Regions from separate parts of the Gilliamella sp. genome, predicted to be linked through region 2. Evidence: riboswitches for the same ligand, from Rfam matches in the RefSeq annotation. Region 2 holds a riboswitch; the other holds the start of a gene.
The links. A riboswitch is a leader RNA that binds a small molecule or an ion and turns the genes downstream of it on or off. The one in region 2 is predicted to bind preQ1.
Positions count from the first base shown of each region.

Region 1: it holds a riboswitch for preQ1, as region 2 does, so the genes downstream of both, queD (6-carboxytetrahydropterin synthase QueD) here and queF (preQ(1) synthase) in region 2, are expected to answer to the same signal.

Region 1 is NZ_JAGGHR010000014.1:14,295-18,189, forward strand. Features, by position in the region: gene J6569_RS05705 (DUF1176 domain-containing protein) at 1-681, opposite strand, end outside; gene J6569_RS05710 (7-carboxy-7-deazaguanine synthase QueE) at 805-1,419, opposite strand; gene queD (6-carboxytetrahydropterin synthase QueD) at 1,416-1,844, opposite strand; PreQ1 riboswitch class I at 1,848-1,893, opposite strand; gene clpB (ATP-dependent chaperone ClpB) at 2,179-3,895, shown strand, end outside.
Region 2 is NZ_JAGGHR010000003.1:94,114-98,008, reverse strand. Features, by position in the region: gene coaA (type I pantothenate kinase) at 128-1,063, shown strand; gene J6569_RS01955 (DUF1090 domain-containing protein) at 1,082-1,537, shown strand; PreQ1 riboswitch class I at 1,703-1,747, shown strand; gene queF (preQ(1) synthase) at 1,751-2,224, shown strand; gene queC (7-cyano-7-deazaguanine synthase QueC) at 2,252-2,908, shown strand; gene J6569_RS01940 (7-cyano-7-deazaguanine/7-aminomethyl-7-deazaguanine transporter) at 2,955-3,635, shown strand.

The sequences.
Region 1 (3,895 bases), on a different contig from region 2:
ATCTTCTAAATCATAAGCATCACATTTAGCTTCATACATATAGCGTTTTTTGAATTGAGGGAATATTTTAATTACTTCATTGGTATTAAGTTCTTGACTTTGTTCTGGAGCAATTACTTTACCTTTTTTTATAGTTGGTACAGGTATTGGTGCATAAACGTTTGATTCATTTTTATTACCATGTGCTATAACTGCGCCAGTTGTACCAACCCGTCCTTGTTTTTTGTCCATTGTTAACATGACATCATAAAATCCGCCATTGGTATAAGATGATTGACTTCTATTGTTACGGAATATAACTTTTTCATTTTTTGTAAATGCTTGAATAATTTTTGTAGCTTGGAATTGTGACAACTGATAAATATTATTTTGTATTTCTTTTAATTCGCCTAAATACTCTTGATTAATGAATGCAGCCAATGAATTATCTAATTGTTGAGTGTTTTTAATTTCAATATCTTCTTCATCTTCTTCTTTGTTATTTTTTGTTCTAACATAAATTTCAACTGGCTGATTGGCCCCCGCTTTTCGCTGGAATAAAATTGACGATTTTATCACTCCTGTATCAGATATATCACTATATTCTATAACACGACAAGTTAAAGTATTATCACAAACTATATCCCAAGCTATAACTGGAGTTGTAAACAAAGTTAGCAATAAACAATAGCAAAAACGCATGACAGTTAATTCCATATAAATAATTTATATGAGGTTATTATAGATTAAACAATTATTCAATTAAAATTAATAAAACTTCTTGATTTTATGAATATTTAATTAGTTCTCTTTAGTACTAATTTATCATTCTATATTGGCAAACTTGTGGCTTTGCACACTCAAAAGCCATTTATTATTCAGTCGATTTTGGTTGATTTTTCCTAACAACTCTATCGTTTCAAACATATTAAATGCACCATCTTTTTCACAAGGAGATAGATAATAGCGTTTGGCTTGAATATGAGTTTCGATATATTGGCAAAAAGGAATAAAATCGCAGTGATTTTCGGCTACTATGCGTACTTCATTTGCTATTGGTTGTACTATTTTTTGATAGCGTGACTGATAACAAAATTTAGGGCTTAGCGCAATATAATCAATAAGCGGATCGACTTTACCAAGACCGTTGCTTTCAATGGCGATGAAATAACCCGCTTTTTTGAGTGGCAAAAGCAATTCAGGTAACGCTTTAACCATTGTCGGTTCGCCACCTGTAATAATAATATTTTTGCTTTTATATTCGCTCACTTTAGTCATTAAAGCATCTAACGTGAATCGAGTAAATTTTCGAAAATTAGTATCACACCAAGCACAATTTAAATTGCACCCAGCAAAACGGATAAAAACAGCAGGCATGCCTGTATTATAACCTTCGCCCTGTAAAGACTCGAAGATTTCAACGATGCGAAATTCGATCATATTGGGCTCCGATGATATTCACAATACGAAGTTGGCGTTTCCCATAGTTTGATCATCGAAACAGGCAAATATTGCGATAAGCAATCAAAAATAAATTTGCTCATTCCTTCTGCGGTGGTTCTACATGGAAAGGCAAAAATTTTACGATCCATTTCTTGTAGTAACGACGCGATACGGCACTCATTAGGGTTATGTTGATTGTAAAGATAGGCGTGATCTAACGGATCGACAATATGTTGTTTAACTATTAGCTTTAAATCGGCATAATCCATGACCATATCTTGGCTTGAGCCGTTATCAATAAGCTCTCCGCTAATTTCAACTAATAGGCGATAAGTGTGACCGTGCAGATTATGACACTTTTTATTGTGCCCATCTAACATGTGACAAGCATCAAATTGAAACTCTTTGGCTATTTTGAACATTTTATATTCCTAGTTTTTTTTCGTGGGATGGATTACGAACCACGGTTAGCGAACCTAACAAAATAAAGGTAACAATATAAGGGGTAAAAGTGAATTTGTCATCTTACCAGTATATCTTAAAACGAAATTTAGATGTAATTGCTTAAATTGCAAACAGCTTTATTTTTATGTCAATTAATTCTTACATACTTGATAATTTTGTTGTATAAATTTTGTAAAAAATATTTTAACTTTGCTCTTGAAATTTAGGTTGCAACACTCATTTAGATCACATGCAAATGGATTAAATGTGTTAAGCGTTTAATCCAAATTTATTGCTCAGGAGATAAACACTATGAGGTTAGATAAACTAACAAATAAGTTTCAACAAGCTTTAGCTGATGCGCAGTCAATGGCATTAGGTAAAGACAATCAATATATAGAGCCTGTGCATGTCCTATCAGCCATGCTTAATCAAGAAGGGAGTAGTGTAATGCCTTTATTGATTGCAGCAGGTGCAAATATTGTTAATTTACAACAAGAATTAGCTCAAGCTATTGACCGATTACCCCAAGTTCAAGGTGTGGGTGGAGATGTTATTCCATCGCAAGATTTTGTTCGAGTATTAAATCTTTGCGATAAATTATCCCAAAAGAACGGTGATAGCTATATCTCATCAGAACTCTTTATATTAGCCGCTTTAGAAGATAAGGGCAGTTTAGGCGATCTTCTTAAAAGATCAGGTGTTAATAAAGATAAATTTAGCCAAGCAGTTAATCAAGTAAGAGGTAGCGATAACGTGAACGATCCTAATGAAGAAGATCAACGCGGTGCACTTAAAAAATACACCATTGATTTAACTCAACGAGCAGAACAAGGTAAACTTGATCCTGTTATTGGTCGTGATGAAGAAATTCGTCGAACTATTCAGGTATTACAACGTCGTACTAAAAATAATCCAGTATTAATTGGGGAACCAGGTGTAGGAAAAACTGCTATTGTAGAAGGATTAGCACAACGCATTGTTAACCGTGAAGTCCCTGAAGGATTACGAAATAAACGCGTTTTATCATTAGACATGGGTGCATTAATTGCTGGTGCCAAATATCGAGGGGAATTTGAAGAACGCCTAAAAGCCGTGCTTAAAGACTTAGCAAAAGAAGAAGGTCGCATTATATTATTTATTGACGAAATCCATACCATGGTTGGCGCAGGAAAAAGCGATGGAGCAATGGATGCTGGTAATATGTTAAAACCCGCATTAGCTCGCGGTGAATTACACTGCGTGGGAGCAACAACGCTTGATGAATACCGTCAATATATTGAAAAAGATCCTGCGTTAGAGCGTCGTTTCCAAAAAGTCTATGTTGCCGAACCAACAGTTGAAGATACGATCGCTATTTTGCGTGGTTTAAAAGAACGTTATGAACTGCATCACCATGTGCAAATAACCGATCCTGCAATCGTAGCTGCGGCTACATTATCGCATCGTTATATTTCTGATCGCATGTTACCTGACAAAGCGATTGATTTAATTGACGAAGCCGCATCAAGTATTCGTATGCAAATGGATTCAAAACCAGAATCTTTAGATCGACTTGAAAGGCGCATAATTCAACTTAAACTTGAACAACAAGCGCTTAAAAAAGAATCTGATGATGCGAGTAAAAAGCGACTACAAATGTTAAATGATGAACTTTCTGAAAAAGAAAAGGAATATGCTTCACTTGAAGAAGAGTGGAAGTCAGAAAAGGCAGCTGTTTCGGGGACTCAAAACATCAAAGCAGAACTAGAAAAGGCACGTACTGAAATAGAGCAAGCTCGTCGAGCTGGCGACTTGAACAAAATGTCAGAATTACAATATGGCAAAATTCCAGAGCTCGAAAAGAAACTTGCTTCAGCAACACAGTTAGAAGGCAAAACCATGAAGTTATTGCGTAACAAAGTGACCGATAACGAAATTGCAGAAGTATTATCTAAAGCGACAGGTATTCCAGTTTCTAGAATGCTTGAGAGCGAAAAAGATAAACTATTGCACATGGAAGATGCTTTACATAAACGTGTAATAGGTC
Region 2 (3,895 bases):
TTTTATCAGTAAGTCCAGAATATAGCTATGATGATGACGTCATGCTAATTTAAGATTGTAAAAAAAGAAATTTATGTATAATCTGAGTCAAATAAATTTGTTAGATCGAATTAGAGAACAATATAAAATGAAAAATCACTTAAGCCCTTATCTGAAATTTAATCGTCAAGAATGGGCTAGCTTACGTAATACTGTACCAATGACTTTAACTGCAGATGAATTAGTTTCGTTACAAGGTATTAATGAAGATTTATCCATGGATGAAGTGAGTGAAATTTATTTACCTTTATCTAGATTACTTAATTATTACATCAGCAATAATTTTAATCGGCAAGCTGTTTTATCTAAATTCTTAGGTAAAAGTCAAAAAACACCTTACATTATTGGCATTGCAGGCAGTGTTGCTGTAGGTAAAAGTACTACCGCTAGAGTACTACAAGCATTATTAACCCGTTGGCCTGAACATCGCAAAGTATCTTTGGTAACAACTGATGGTTTTTTATATCCAAATAGATATCTTGAAGAACATGGAATAATGAATAAAAAAGGGTTTCCTCAGTCTTACGATATAAAAAAATTGCTTAATTTTGTTGCTGATATAAAATCAGGACAGGCACAAGTTAAAGCACCCGTTTATTCTCATTTAGTTTATGATATTGTCGAAGATGAAGAAATCGTTATTGATAGTCCTGACATTTTGATTCTTGAAGGTTTGAATGTACTGCAAAGTACACTGAATTATCCACAAGCGAATAACCGAGTTTTTGTTTCGGATTATGTCGATTTTTCAATTTATGTTGATGCTGATATGTCATTATTACATGATTGGTATGTAAATCGGTTTTTAAAATTTAGGGAGGGTGCATTTAGCGATCCTAACTCTTATTTTAATCACTACTCAAAACTTCCAGAACATGAAGCTACAAATATTGCCAATCGTATTTGGCGAGAAATTAATGAATTAAATTTAGTTGAAAATATTTTACCTACAAAAGAACGAGCGAACCTTATTCTAACTAAAGGTAAAGATCATAAAGTCAATTGTGTTCAATTAAGAAAATAAAATTAAGGAAAAATTCGTATGAAATCAGTAATTCGGTTAATAAGTAAATTGAGTGTCATTACATTAGCTATCTCATTATCATTTGGTGCTTATGCTTCAAATGAACAACTAAAGGGACTTACGTGTGAAAGCAAAAAACAGGCTATTGAAAAACAGATTGATTATGCTAAAAAAAATAATAATTCTCATCAAATCCAAGGGCTTGAAAAATCATTACGTAACTTAAATAAGCATTGTTCAAATGATGATTTAGAAGCCAAATATAAAAAAGAGATTAACGAAAAATCAAATAAAGTGGCTGAAAGAACTAAAGAATTAGAACAAGCAAAATCAAAATCAAAATCAAAAGCGAAAGATAAAGATAATGAACAGAAAATTGTCAAACAACAAACAAAATTAGCTGATGCTGAAAAAGAACTTAATGAAGCTAAAACTAAATTATCTGATTTTTATAAAGAATTGGGAGCGAAATAAACGATATCAGGCAGAGTATTTCCCGATTCTTGATTTATTTGCTCTTCAACGATATTTTATTATTAACACCATCAATAGTTATTGTTGACGGTGTTAGTTTTACATTTTTTATAAATCTATTGTCATACTAGACTTTTTAAAGCAAAAAGAGTATGGTGTGCGCCTTGTTACGTGGTTCGTGAACCTCCCACGCTAAAAAACTAAGGAAAAATAATGAGTAAAATTACACTACTAGGCGATCAGTCTGTTCGCTATCCAACAACCTATTGTCCTGAAATACTCGAAACGTTCGCTAATAAACATCCGAATAACGATTATTTTGTTAAATTTAATTGCCCAGAATTTACTAGTCTTTGTCCTATCACAGGGCAACCTGATTTTGCGACAATTTATATTTCATACGTGCCCAATATTAAAATGGTCGAAAGTAAATCGTTAAAACTTTATCTGTTCAGCTTTCGTAATCATGGCGATTACCATGAAGATTGCATTAATATCATTATGAAAGATCTGATTAAATTAATGGATCCTAAATATATCGAAGTCTGGGGAAAATTCACTCCGCGAGGTGGCATTTCGATTGATCCTTATGCCAATTATGGCAAATCGGATACTCATTGGGAACAAGTTGCGGCTAATCGATTAGCCAATCACGACATGTATCCAGAAAAAGTGGATAATCGCTAATCTAATCTATCCAAACAGGAACAGTTAATGCAAACTCGTAAAGCACTAGTTATATTTTCTGGTGGGCAAGACTCAACCACTTGCTTACTGCAAGCCATTGCTGATTATGGACGTGAAAACGTTCAGGCAATCAGTTTTCACTATGGTCAACGTCACGCAATAGAGCTTGAAAAAGCTAAAAGGATTGCTGATGATCTTGGTATTAAACAAACCGTCATTGATACTTCAGTTATCAAACAAACTACAAATAATGCGTTGATTGATGACGCTCAAGAAATTAAAGCCGCTCAAGATGGCGATTACCCCAATACCTTCGTTGATGGGCGTAATATGCTTTTTTTACTTTTGGCTGGCTGTCATGCTAAGCAACAAGGAATTTCTGACATTATTATTGGAGTTTGTGAAACCGATTTTAGTGGTTATCCAGATTGCCGTGATGTCTTTATTAAATCAATGAATGTATCAATGAATTTAGCCATGGACTATGCGTTTAATCTCATCACGCCACTGATGTATTTGACTAAAGCGCAAACGTGGGAAATGGCTGATAAACTAGGTTATCTTGATTATGTTCAAAAACATACCCACACCTGTTATTACGGTGTTGAAGGGGGATGTGGTAAGTGTCCAAGTTGTTTATTGCGCAATAAGGGCCTACAAGAATATATGGCTCAAGCTAAATAAATTCATTCATCATTGGGTTCTCTCACCCCATTAAAAAGGAAAAAAGATGTACTTAAATGTTCATTCAGAATCGATAGAAAAAAGTTTTACCAGTAAACAAAAGCAAAAAGCGCTTTACTGGTTGGCTTTTTTTCACATATTGGTTATTGCTTCAAGCAATTATTTAGTCCAAATCCCATTCGAAATTTTTGGTTTTCAAACAACTTGGGGGGCATTCACTTTTCCGTTTATCTTTTTAACTACCGATCTGACTATTCGAATTTATGGTGCTAGTTTAGCGAGAAAAATCATTTTTGTTGTAATGATTCCTGCATTGTTATTTTCATACCTGATTTCGGTACTATTTTTTGAAACCCATTGGGTTGGATTATCAGCATTGACGGAATTTAATAGCTTCGTATTTCGAATTGCATTGGCTAGTTTTGCCGCTTATTTAGTTGGACAACTAATGGATATTACTGTTTTTAACTATTTAAGAAAAAACAGATCATGGTGGGTTGCCCCAACAGCATCGGCAATATTTGGTAATGGTATTGATACTATTGTCTTTTTTGCTATCGCATTTTATCAAAGTAGCGATGAATTTATGGCAAATCATTGGATCGAAATTTCGTTAATGGACTATAGTTTTAAAATTCTAATTTGCGGATTATTCTTTTTGCCACTTTATGGCGTCATTCTGAATTTTATCCTAAAAAAGTTAGTTGCAATGCCTAAAAACAATTAATCATTAAAATCTAAATTTTAGTTACTCACCTAAATAAACATAAACTCATTTATTTTTTTGATGAGTTTTATGTTTAATATTGAAAAACCCACCAATATTTCACAACACCTAAAGGTCAATATAGCTTTTTATCCTGCGTCGGGCAGCCGAAGGCTTCATTCTGCATCCTGTGCTAGGTTTTTAGAAAATTTTGCCAAAAACTAGCGCTTTAGTATTTAGTTAGCTATAATTTTGATTATTTTATGGCAAAACGCAGCTCA